DNA from 2 places in the Streptomyces sp. NPDC059443 genome. Region 1 is predicted to be linked to the other one. Evidence: predicted binding sites of a transcription regulator. Region 1 holds the regulator's gene; the other holds the start of a gene.

Evidence for each region. The regulator HspR, encoded in region 1, represses chaperone genes until heat shock. The targets are predictions, from matches to a motif close to TTGAGNNNNNNNNNCTCAA.
Region 2: a site for HspR is predicted at 2,123-2,141, ahead of lon (endopeptidase La). Genes of this name have one in related genera too.

What each region holds. Positions count from the first base shown of each region.
Region 1 covers NZ_JBHYVM010000008.1:82,975-89,006, reverse strand. The annotation lists gene ACFXDJ_RS10420 (helix-turn-helix transcriptional regulator) at 30-1,073, shown strand; gene ACFXDJ_RS10415 (heat shock protein transcriptional repressor HspR) at 1,207-1,653, opposite strand; gene dnaJ (molecular chaperone DnaJ) at 1,655-2,839, opposite strand; gene grpE (nucleotide exchange factor GrpE) at 2,891-3,565, opposite strand; gene dnaK (molecular chaperone DnaK) at 3,565-5,418, opposite strand; gene ACFXDJ_RS10395 (sugar transferase) at 5,693-6,032, shown strand, end outside.
Region 2 covers NZ_JBHYVM010000037.1:28,923-34,954, reverse strand. The annotation lists gene ACFXDJ_RS29305 (DUF4097 family beta strand repeat-containing protein) at 1-527, shown strand, start outside; gene ACFXDJ_RS29300 (DUF4259 domain-containing protein) at 567-977, opposite strand; gene ACFXDJ_RS29295 (hypothetical protein) at 1,186-1,350, shown strand; gene ACFXDJ_RS29290 (sulfite exporter TauE/SafE family protein) at 1,366-1,995, opposite strand; gene lon (endopeptidase La) at 2,164-4,560, shown strand; gene ACFXDJ_RS29280 (MarR family winged helix-turn-helix transcriptional regulator) at 4,718-5,158, shown strand; gene ACFXDJ_RS29275 (protein phosphatase 2C domain-containing protein) at 5,184-5,957, opposite strand.

The sequences.
Region 1 (6,032 bases):
GCCACAGGGACGATGCATCATGTTCTTACATGTTCAGGACCCTGGGGGGTGGAGATTTGCCGCAAAGCACAACAAACCCGACACATCACCACCCCGTCACGGAGATGTGCGCCGAGGGAACCCGACTCTACGCAGCGGCTCTGGGCACCGGCCGCGTCGCCCGCGGTGAAGTCAAGAACGCCCCCTGCCTGCTCGAATTCGCCCTGCTGCGCCCCGACCCGGACGACGCGAACCAACTGCGCGCGGTTCCCCCGTCCGTCGCACTCGCCCAACGGCTTCACCCGATCGAACGAGAGATCCAGGACCGTAGGCGCACCGCCGTGGATCTCACCGACGCGTTCGAGCCGTTCCTCGCCCTCAGCGCCCAGAGCCCCGCCAACACCCACGCCATCACGGTGCTGGAGGGATTCGACCAGATCAACGCCGCCATCGATCTGGCCACCGCCGAGTGTCACACCGAGGCGCTGACCGTCCAACCGGGTGGCGCCCGGCCGACGTTCAGCCTCAGCCAGTCCCTGGAGCGCGCCTCGCCGATGATCGACCGCGGGGTGAAGATCCGCACGCTCTACCAACACACTGTGCGGCACAGCCAGGGCACGCTCGCCTACGTGGACAGGATCTCCACGGGCAAGGTGGAGATCCGCACGCTGGAGGAACTGATCGAGCGTCTCATGATCTTCGACCGCACGGTGGCTTTCATCCCCGCGAGCCACGATCGGCGGGTCGCCCTGGAACTGCGGCACCCGGGACTGATCGAGTACCTCATCAAGGTCTTCGAGCAGCTGTGGCGCAGGGCCGTACCGCTGAACGACAAGGTCACGTACACGCACAGCCCGGACGGGATCTCCGGAGTGCAGCGCTCCATCGCCCACCTCCTCATCGAGGGGCACGTCGACGAGGCCATCGCCCGGCGCCTGGGCATGAACGTGCGCACCTGCCGCGCGCACATCGCGAAACTGGCCACCGCCCTGGGCAGCGGCAGCAGGGCCCAGCTGGGCTACCTCATCGCCGAGTCCGGCATCCTGCACGACTCGGGTCCCGGGGACGCCGGGGGGCTTACGGAGCCGCGCTGACGGCTACGGCCGGGATTGCGGCCGGATGCGGCCGGCGGAGACGCACAGAGGCCCCGCCCGGGCCCTTCGAGAAGGGTCCGGGCGGGGCCTCTGCGCGTACGGGCGGGGCTACGGGCCCCGCTACGCGTTCCGCTCAGTCCGTCGGGCGCTTGGGGCGCCAGACGACCAGGGCGTTGCCCGGGACCGGCGGCTGGTACGGGACCAGGTCGCGCCGGTACGAGGCGTGGACCTGGGCCTCGCGCTGCTGGAGCACGGCGGCGGCCCCGTCGACGGCGCTGGAGAGCTCGGCCACGCGCTGCTGGAGCGCGGCGACCTGGTTCTCCAGTTCGATGATCCGCTTGATGCCGGCCAGGTTGATGCCCTCGTCCTGGGACAGCGCCTGCACCGTGCGGAGCAGTTCGATGTCGCGGGCCGAGTAGCGCCGGCCGCGCCCGGCCGTACGGTCCGGGGAGACCAGGCCGAGGCGGTCGTACTGGCGCAGGGTCTGCGGATGCAGCCCCGAGAGCTGGGCGGCCACCGAGATCACGTAGACCGGGGTCTCGTCGGTGAGCTGGTAATGGCTCCTACGGCGGCCGTCCATGTCATGCTCCCTTCGCGGACTCGAACAGCGCGGAGCGCGGGTCCTCGGACTCCATCGCCTCGCGGTACAACTCCAAGGCCTCGCGGGCCTTGTCGTTCAGCTCGGTCGGGACCGCGACCTCCACCGTGACGAGCAGGTCGCCGCGGGTGCCGTCCTTGCGGACCGCTCCCTTGCCGCGGGCCCGCATCGTACGGCCGTTGGGGGTGCCCGGCGGCAGCTTCAGCGTCACCGAGGGACCGTTCAAGGTCGGGACCTTGATGTCGGCGCCCAGGGCCGCCTCCGCGAACGACACCGGAACGGTCACCGTGAGGTTGTCGTCCCTGCGGCCGAAGACCGGGTGGCCGTCGACGTGCACGACCACGTACAGATCGCCGGACGGGCCTCCGCGCTCGCCCGGAGCGCCCTTGCCGCGCAGCCGGATCCGCTGGGAGTCGGAGACCCCCGCCGGGATCCGGACCTGCATGGTCCGGGAGCTGCGGGCCCGGCCGCTGCCCTTGCAGACGTCGCAGGGGGTCTCGGCGATCAGGCCGCGGCCCTTGCAGTCCGCGCAGGGGTCGGTCAGCGAGAAACCACCGCCGCTGCCCCGGGAGACCTGGCCGGTGCCGACGCAGGTCGGGCACACACGGGGCGTGCCGTTCTTGTCGCCGGTGCCCGAACAGGCCTTGCAGGGCGACTGCGAGGACATCCGGAGCGGGACCGTGGCCCCGTCCACCGCCTCCGTGAAGGAGAGGGTGACCTCCGACTCGATGTCCTGGCCGCGACGCGGCTGGGTACGGGTCCCCGCACCCGGGCCGGCGCCGCCGCGGTTGAACAGGCCGCCGAAGACGTCGCCCAGACCGCCGCCGAAGCCGCCGCCCGCGCCGCCCTGCTGCTGGCCTCCGAAGAGGTCACCGAGGTCGAAGTTGAACGAGCCGCCGGCCCCGCCCGGTCCGGGGCGGAAGCCTCCGTTGCCGAACAGGGCGCGGGCCTCGTCGTACTCCTTGCGCTTCTTGGCGTCCCCGAGGATGTCGTTCGCCTCGGAGATCTCCTTGAAGCGCTCCTCGGCCGAGGAGTCGCCCTTGTTGGCGTCCGGGTGGAACTCGCGGGCGAGCTTCCGGTACGCCTTCTTGATCTCGGCCTCGGTGGCGTCCTTGGGGACACCGAGGACCTTGTAGTAGTCCTTCTCGACGAAGTCCTTCGTGCTCATCCCCGGTGTCCCTCCTCTCGCGCTGCCTCTGCTGTGACTACGTGTTCAGCGTCAGCCCTTTTCGGGGGCATCCGCGTCCTTGTCCGACGGCGTGTCGGCCTCCGCCGCCTCGGACTTCGGCGCCGCGCCCGGCTGGGGCTCGGCCACCGCGACCCGTGCGGGACGGATCGTACGCTCGCCGATCCGGTACCCCGGCTGAAGGATCGCCACGCAGGTGTCCTCCGTGACGTCCGGCGCGTACGAGTGCATCAGGGCCTCGTGGATCGTCGGGTCGAAGGGCTCGCCCTCCTTGCCGAACTGCTGCAGGCCCATCTTGGCCGCGGCGGTCTCCAGCGATTCGGCCACCGACTTGAAGCCGCCGACCAGTTCGCCGTGCTCCCGCGCCCGGCCGATGTCGTCCAGGGTCGGGAGGAGCTCCGTCAGGAGGGCCGCGACCGCGATCTCCTTGACGGCGATCCGGTCCCGCTCCACCCGGCGGCGGTAGTTCTGGTACTCCGCCTGGAGCCGCTGGAGGTCCGTGGTGCGCTCGTTGAGCGCCGTACGGGCCTGGTCCAGCTGGGCCAGGAGGGCCACGTCCGCGGCTGCCGCTGCTGCTGCGTCCCCGGCCGGGGCCGCCGGCTCCTCCTTGGAGGAACCAGCGGTCTTCGGCTCGGCGGCTGCGTCTTCCGCGCCTGCGCCGGTGGGGACTTCGGGCTTCTCTTCGAAGCCCGGGGTCTCCTCCGACATCAGGCAGCGCCGCCCTTCGGCTTCTCGTCGTCGACGATCTCGGCGTCGACGACGTCGTCGTCGGCCTTGGCCTGGTGAGCACCCTCGGCGCCCGCGGCACCGGCGGCACCCTGGGCGGCCTGGGCGTCGGCGTAGATCGCCTGGCCGAGCTTCTGGCTGACGGCGGCGAGCTTCTCGGTCGCGGTGCGGATCTCGGCGGTGTCCTCGCCCTTGAGCTTCTCCTTCAGCTCGGCGATGGAGGCCTCGACCTCGTCCTTGACCTCGGCCGGGACCTTGTCCTCGTTGTCCTTGACGAACTTCTCCGTCTGGTAGACGAGCTGCTCGCCCTGGTTGCGGGACTCGGCCGCCTCCTTGCGACGGGAGTCCTCGTCCGCGTACTGCTCCGCCTCCTGGCGCATGCGGTCGACCTCGTCCTTGGCGAGCGAAGAGCCGCCGGTGACGGTCATCTTCTGCTCCTTGCCCGTGCCGAGGTCCTTGGCCGTGACGTGCATGATGCCGTTCGCGTCGATGTCGAAGGAGACCTCGATCTGCGGGATGCCACGGGGGGCCGGCGGCAGGCCGGTCAGCTCGAACATGCCGAGCTTCTTGTTGTACGCCGCGATCTCGCGCTCGCCCTGGTAGACCTGGATCTGCACGGACGGCTGGTTGTCCTCGGCCGTCGTGAAGATCTCGGACCGCTTGGTCGGGATCGTGGTGTTGCGCTCGATGAGCTTGGTCATGATGCCGCCCTTGGTTTCGATACCGAGGGACAGCGGGGTCACGTCGAGGAGCAGGACGTCCTTGACCTCACCCTTGAGAACGCCCGCCTGGAGGGTCGCGCCGAGGGCGACGACCTCGTCCGGGTTGACGCCCTTGTTGGCGTCCTGACCGCCGGTGAGCTCCTTGACGAGCTCGGCGACGGCCGGCATGCGGGTGGAGCCGCCGACCAGGACCACGTGGTCGATCTCGGACAGCTGGATGCCGGCGTCCTTGATGACGTTGTGGAACGGGTTCTTGCAGCGGTCGAGCAGGTCCGCGGTCAGCTGCTGGAACTGGGCGCGGGTGAGCTTCTCGTCCAGGTGCAGCGGGCCCTCGGCGGAAGCCGTGATGTAGGGCAGGTTGATCGAGGTCTCCGTGGAGGAGGACAGCTCGATCTTCGCCTTCTCGGCGGCCTCGCGCAGACGCTGGAGCGCCATCTTGTCCTTGGACAGGTCGACGCCGTGGCCGTTCTGGAACTGCTTCACCAGGTAGTCGACGACGCGCTGGTCCCAGTCGTCGCCACCGAGGTGGTTGTCACCGTTGGTGGCCTTGACCTCGACGACGCCGTCGCCGATCTCAAGGAGCGACACGTCGAAGGTGCCGCCACCGAGGTCGAAGACGAGAATGGTCTGGTCGTCCTTGTCGAGACCGTAGGCCAGGGCGGCGGCGGTCGGCTCGTTGACGATGCGCAGGACGTTGAGGCCCGCGATCTCACCGGCCTCCTTCGTCGCCTGACGCTCGGAGTCGTTGAAGTAGGCCGGGACGGTGATGACCGCGTCCGTGACCTTCTCGCCCAGGTACGCCTCGGCGTCGCGCTTCAGCTTCTGCAGGATGAAGGCGCTCATCTGCTGCGGGTTGAAGTCCTTGCCATCCAGGTTGATCTTCCAGTCAGTGCCCATGTGGCGCTTGACGGAGCGGATGGTCCGGTCCACGTTCGTGACCGCCTGGCGCTTGGCCACCTCGCCGACGAGGACCTCGCCGTTCTTGGCGAAGGCGACGACGGACGGCGTGGTCCTGGCGCCCTCGGCGTTGGTGATGACGGTGGGCTCGCCGCCTTCCAGAACGCTGACGACGGAGTTAGTGGTGCCCAGGTCGATGCCGACCGCACGTGCCATTTTGATTCCTCCAGCTGACTTGAGTGGAACAGACTCAAGAATGCACCACGGCGGCGCGTGCGTCAACAGAGCTGAGCCTAGGGGGCTCAACCTTTAGGCTGCGCTTACGCGCAACCGTTCCAGCCTTGGCGGGCGGCATCAGCCAAATCCAGCCCCGCCGGCGTTTGAGGCGCGGGGCCTGGGGCGGAGCCCCAGCAACGGCGCCGCACCCGAACGGGGCACAGCCGCCGCGCGGCACCGCAGCACCGCCGGAGGCGTCCGGCACGGTGCCGGTATGCCTCTGCTGCTACGCCTCCCCGCACGGCCAGAGCTACGGCCGGCCAGGCCATCGGCCAAGCGGGTCCTCGACCTCCTCGGGGCGGCGCTCCTGATCGGGGTGCTCCTCGTACCGCTGCTGCTGGTCGCCGGGCTGCTGTACGCGGCCCAGGGCGCGGGGGTCCTCGTACGGGAGCCCGCGGCCGGAGCCGGCGGCCGGGCGTACGGGGCCTGGCGGTTCCGCGTCGGCAAGGGCCGGGCCGGGGCGGCGCTGGAGCGGTGCGCGCTGGACGGGCTGCCGCAGCTGCTGAACGTGGTGCGGGGGGAGATGTCGCTGGTCGGGCCGCGCCCGGAGCCGC
Region 2 (6,032 bases), on a different contig from region 1:
ACTACCGCGGCGACACCAAGCCCGAGCCCGCCCAGCAGGTCTCGGGGGGCGTGCTGACCCTCACCAACGGGGACTGCTCGAACCAGTGCTCCGTCGACTACCGCCTGGAGGTGCCGGCCTCGGCCAAGGTCGAACTCCACAGCGACAGCGGGGACATCACGGTGACCGGGGTGGCCGCGGCCGGCCTCGAATCCTCCTCGGGCGAGGTCAAGGCCGACGGGATCGCCGGCCCGCTGAAGATCCGTACCTCCTCGGGGGAGATCACCGCCGGGAACCTGTCCGGTCAGGCCGTGGAGGCCCGATCCGATTCCGGCGCCGTCACCCTGGCCTTCGCGAAGGCCCCGGCCTCGGTCGCGGTGGAATCCACCTCGGGCAGCGCGAAGCTGAAGGTCCCTTCGGCCCCGTACCGGGTCGATGTCTCCACCGATTCCGGCGCCCGCAAGATCACCATCCCCACGGACCCGTCCGCCCCGTCCCACCTCTCGGCGAAGACCACCTCGGGCGACATCCAGATATCGGCGGCCTGAGGCCTCCGGCTACCGCCTCAGGGGGCGAACCGCGGAGCCCTACGCCTGCTGCGGCGCGAGGACGGCCCGCAGTTCACCTATCCCGGCCCGCCAAGGCCCGGGCCGTTCCGTCTCCTCCCAGAGCTCCATGAGCTCGGAGGGCCCGGTGACCACCCGGTCGAGGGCTCTGACGGCAACCGTGCGCAGGTCACCGGAGAGCCGGGGCAGGGGCAGATCCGGGCCGTAGGCCGTGGTGACGGGCGTGCCGTCGGGGCACTGCGCGGCAACCAGCGCAGCCGCGGCGACCGCCTTCGCCGCGATGTCCTGGTCGAGGTAGTCAAGAGTGTCGACCACTTCCGCGAGGGCGCCGCGGATGCGGGCCTCGCGCTCGTTCTCCGGCGCGTCGTCGAGGCCTCCGCAGAAGTCCGCGGCGGTGTCGTTGTCGAAGGGGCCGACGTCCCAGGTGCCCATGTTCTTCTCCCGTTCGTGGTGCTCGTGGTGATGTCCGTGGATCGTCGCAGCGGCCACTGACAACGCCGCGGGTTCCTGTGCACCGATGACCGCGACGGTCCGCAGCGGTGCGCGCGCCGGGCGGCCCCTCAGGAATCGGCTGGCGAGCCGGTCTCGGTTCCGGGCAGATCGACCTCGCACCTCTCGGGAGGTGATGGGGGATCAGGCGATGTCCGGCATGCCTTGGACGGGTGACGACCGCGGCCACGACGACGAGGTCCAAGGGCGCCGGCTGCGCCTGCTGAACCGGTCCACGGGCGAGCCCGGCTACCGGGACGACCGGTACTCCGAGCAATGCGGGGAGTGCCGGTTCTGGCTCGCGCTCGGCGGGTAGCACCCGCGCGCGGGGTTACTCGTGGCGGGCGAGCTTGACGGCGGAGACCAGCAGGATCGCGGCCAGCGCGGGGATGAGGAGCACGTCGGGGAAGACTCCGAGCAGCAGCCCGCCCAGGACCGCCCCAGCGATCGAGCCCGCGACCATGACCAAGGCGAAGCGGCGGTTGGCGCCCAGTACGGCGAAGCTGCCGTCGCGGCTGTAGCGGGCGAAGGCCACCAACATCGTCGGCAGCGACACCAGCAGGGACAGGCTCCCCGCGGTCTTGATGTCCTGCCCGAAGAGCAACACGATCGTCGGGATCAGCAGCTCGCCGCCGGCCACGCCCATGATGGCCGCGACCACCCCGATGCCGAACCCGGCCGTCACCCCGAGCGGCACCTGTGCCCACAGCGGCAGGTCGAGGGTCCCCAGCGTGGAGAAGTGCGTGAACAGCAGGGCCCCGGCCATCAGCACCATCAGCGCGGCCAGCACCTCGTAGAGGGTGGAGGAGCGCATCCGCACCGCCCACGAGGCCCCGGCCCAGGCGCCCAGCAGGCTCCCGGCGAGCAGGTTGACCGCCACGCCGATCGCCGCCCCGGCTCCGAACACCACGGGCATCGAGTGCGTCGAGCGCAACGGAGCGAGGGGCCGGTCAGTGGCCATGGCAGGAATCCTCCCCGGTGGTGACCCCCGCCTACTACCAACGGCCCGCACCTTCGGGGGAAGGCACCGCGACCCCTGTTCGCCCCGGGCGAACGGGGGTTGGGGAACATTGGGGGGCGCATGTGCATTGAGTCGGCATAGCTCAACTTCACTGCCGGAGGGAAGATCATGGCTTCGACGTCCGTAACGCTCACTCTGCCCGTGCTGCCGCTCGACGACGAGGTCGTGCTGCCTGGAATGGTCGTACCGCTGGACCTGACCGACTCCGAGGCCCGGGGGGCCGTGGAGGCGGCGCAGGCCGCCGCCGGGAGCGGGAAGCCGCGGGTGCTGCTCGTGCCGCGGGTCGACGGGAAGTACACCGGGACCGGGGTGCTCGGCACCGTCGAGCAGGTGGGACGGCTGTCGGACGGGGACCCGGGGGCGCTGATCCGGGGGCGCGGGCGGGTCCGCATCGGGGCCGGGACCACCGGGCCCGGGGCGGCGCTCTGGGTCGAGGGCGAGACCGTGGACGAGAGCGTCCCGGATCCGCTGCCCGGGGCCGTCACCGAGCTCATCAAGGAGTACAAGGCGCTCGCCACCAGCTGGCTCAAGAAGCGCGGGGCCTGGCAGGTCGTCGACCGGGTCCAACAGATCGAAGGGGTGTCTGCGCTCGCCGACAACTCCGGCTACTCGCCCTTCCTGAGCGTGGCTCAGAAGGTGGAGCTCCTGGAGACCGCCGACCCGGTCGCGCGGCTCAAGCTCGCGGTCAAGGCGCTCAGCGACCACCTCGCCGAACAGGACGTCGCCGAGTCCATCGCCAAGGACGTCCAGGACGGGGTCGACAAGCAGCAGCGGGAGTTCCTGCTCAAGCGTCAGCTGGAGGCGGTCCGCAAGGAACTGCGCGAGCTCGGCGGCGAGAAGGAGGGCGAGGAGTCCGACGACTACCGCGTCCGCGTCGAGGCCGCCGACCTGCCCGAGAAGGTACGGGAGGCCGCGCTCAAGGAGGTCGACAAGCTGGAGCGGTCCAGCGACCAGTCCCCCGAGGGCTCCTGGATCCGCACCTGGCTGGACACCGTGCTCGAACTGCCCTGGAACGAGCGGACCGAGGACGAGTACGACATCCGCGGCGCCCGGGCCGTCCTGGACGCAGAGCACGCCGGGCTGGGCGACGTGAAGGACCGGATCACCGAGTACCTCGCGGTGCGCAAGCGCCGCTCCGAGCGGGGTATGGGAGTCGTGGGCGGCCGCCGCGGCGGGGCCGTGCTGGCGCTCGTGGGCCCTCCGGGGGTCGGCAAGACCTCCCTCGGCGAGTCCGTGGCCCACGCCATGGGACGCAAGTTCGTCCGCGTCGCGCTGGGCGGGGTCCGGGACGAGGCCGAGATCCGCGGCCACCGGCGTACGTACGTGGGCGCGCTGCCCGGCCGGATCGTCCGGGCCATCAAGGAGGCCGGGTCGATGAACCCGGTCGTGCTCCTCGACGAGATCGACAAGGTCGGCTCCGACTTCCGCGGGGACCCGGCGGCGGCGCTGCTGGAGGTGCTCGACCCTGCCCAGAACCACACCTTCCGGGACCACTACCTGGAGGTCGAACTCGACCTGAGCGATGTCGTGTTCCTGGCCACCGCCAATGTCCTGGAGGCCATCCCCGAGGCCCTCGCCGACCGCATGGAGCTCGTCCGGCTCGACGGCTACACCGAGGACGAGAAGGTGGTCATCGCCCGTGACCACCTGCTGCCCCGCCAGCTGGAGCGCGCCGGCCTCGGCGCGGAGGAAGTGGTGCTGGAGGAGGGCGCGCTGCGCAAGCTGGCGGGGGAGTACACCCGCGAGGCGGGCGTACGCACCCTGGAGCGTTCCATCGCCCGGCTGCTGCGCAAGGTGGCCTCCCAGCACGAACTCGGGGAGCGGGAGCTGCCGCTGCGGATCGGGGCCGGCGAGCTGCGGGCGCTGATCGGGCGGCCGCACCACGTACCGGAGTCCGCGCAGGACCCGGCCGAGCGGCGCACCTCCGTGCCCGGCGTGGCCACCGGCCTCGCCGTGACCGGGGCGGGCGGGGACGTGCTGTTCGTGGAGGCCTCGCTGGCCGACCCGGAGACCGGGGCGGCGGGCCTGACCCTGACCGGGCAGCTCGGCGACGTGATGAAGGAGTCGGCGCAGATCGCGCTCAGCTTCCTGCGCTCGCACGGCGCGGAGCTGGAGCTCCCGGTCGCCGACCTGAAGGACCGGGGCGTGCACATCCACTTCCCGGCGGGCGCGGTGCCGAAGGACGGCCCGAGCGCGGGCGTCACGATGACCACGGCGCTGGCCTCGCTGCTGTCCGGACGGCAGGTCCGCACGGACGTGGCGATGACGGGCGAGGTCTCGCTGACCGGGCGGGTGCTGCCCATCGGCGGGGTCAAGCAGAAGCTGCTGGCCGCGCACCGGGCCGGGCTGACCACCGTCATCATCCCGAAGCGCAACGAGGCCGACCTGGACGACGTCCCGGCCGAGGTGCTGGAGGGGCTGGAGGTGCACCCGGTGACGGATGTCCGCCAGGTGCTGGCGCTGGCCCTCGTCGCCGACGCGGTGGCGGTGACCGCGGTCGCCTGATCCGTCGCCTGGCTCGACGCCTGGCCCGACGGCCTGATCCGTCGCCTGGTCCGCCCACGTCACAGGGCCCGGGACTCCGCTCCGGCGGGGTCCCGGGCCCGTGGCGTACCCGCTGCGAAATACTGGTGCCCCACACACCACCGAAGGAGCGGGACACGTGCACGGGAGCGAAGACCAGGAGATCCTTGCCCTGGAGCGGGAGCTGTCCGTCTTCCTCCGGCGGGCCCGCGCCTCTTCCGGGGAGATGGCGCGCGAACTGCACCCCGAGCTGGAACCGGCCGCGTACGGGCTCCTCGTCCGCCTGGAGGCCGCCGGCCAGCAGCGGGCGACCGAGCTGGCCGGGTACTTCGGGGTCGGCAAGGCCACGATGAGCCGCCAGCTGCGGGCCCTGGAGGTGCTGGGCCTGGTGGCCCGCGAACCGGACCCGGCGGACGGCCGCGCCTTCCTGGTCGGGCTCACGGACGAGGGGCGGGAGCGCTTCCTGCGGGTCCGCGGCGCCCGGCGCGAGCAGTACATGCGCAAGCTCGCGGACTGGGACCGCGGGGAGGTCGCGGAGCTGGCCCGGCTGCTGAACCAGCTGAACGCGGGCGCGGAATAGGAGGAGGGGCCGGATTCCCCGCCCCCTACAGCTCCGCGTACACCGCCGACGCGTCGTCGTGCCGTTTGCCGCGCCGGTGCGGCCGGTCCGGATCCGTTTCCAGGGTCCGGACGCGCTGGATCAGGGACCGGGCGCCCTCCTTGCGCAGCACCGCCAGGCACTCGGCCCAGTCGCCCTCCTCGAAGGTGTCCGTCCACCGGCTCGCCCCGTCCGTGAGCGCCGCCACCGCCCGGACCTCCTCGCGGGGGGTGCGCCCGGTCACCGCGCGGGCCGCCACCGCCGGGTCCGCGGCGGCCGTGAAGAAGCCGCCCTCCGCGTTGCGCAGCAGGTCCGCCGAGGCGTTCGTGCGCAGCCGCTCGCGCGGGATCCGGTCCAGCCGGTCGTCGACGACCGCGCGCACCTCGCCCCCGGGCGCCTGGAGGAGGAGTACGGAGTCCGAGAGCACCAGGTGCTCCACGTAGGACTCGTCCCAGCGGACGATGACCACCGTCGCCTGCGGAGTCCGCACGTGAGAAAGGTCACAGGTGTCGCGGTGGGCGTCGGCAGTGGTGCCGATGGCCTCCGCGAGGACCCGGTCGAGGGGCATGTCCCGTCGCGATCCGGACAGTTCGGTCAATCGGCCGCCGAGCCGGGCCGCGAACCAGGGGACTCCGTGCGTGCATCCGACCTCGCCCGGTGGCGGGGTGACCCCGTCGAGGGCGACCAGGACTCCGCCGCCCGACGCGGGTATCGCGGCCGACAGCCAGTCCTCGTTGGGGCGTTCCGGGTCGCCGGGGGCGGAGGAGAGATCGATGCGCATGCGGACATTCTGCCCGTGCGGGGCGCCGGAGGGGCGGGACGGGCCGGGACGGGCCGGGGCGAGTGCGGATCAAAG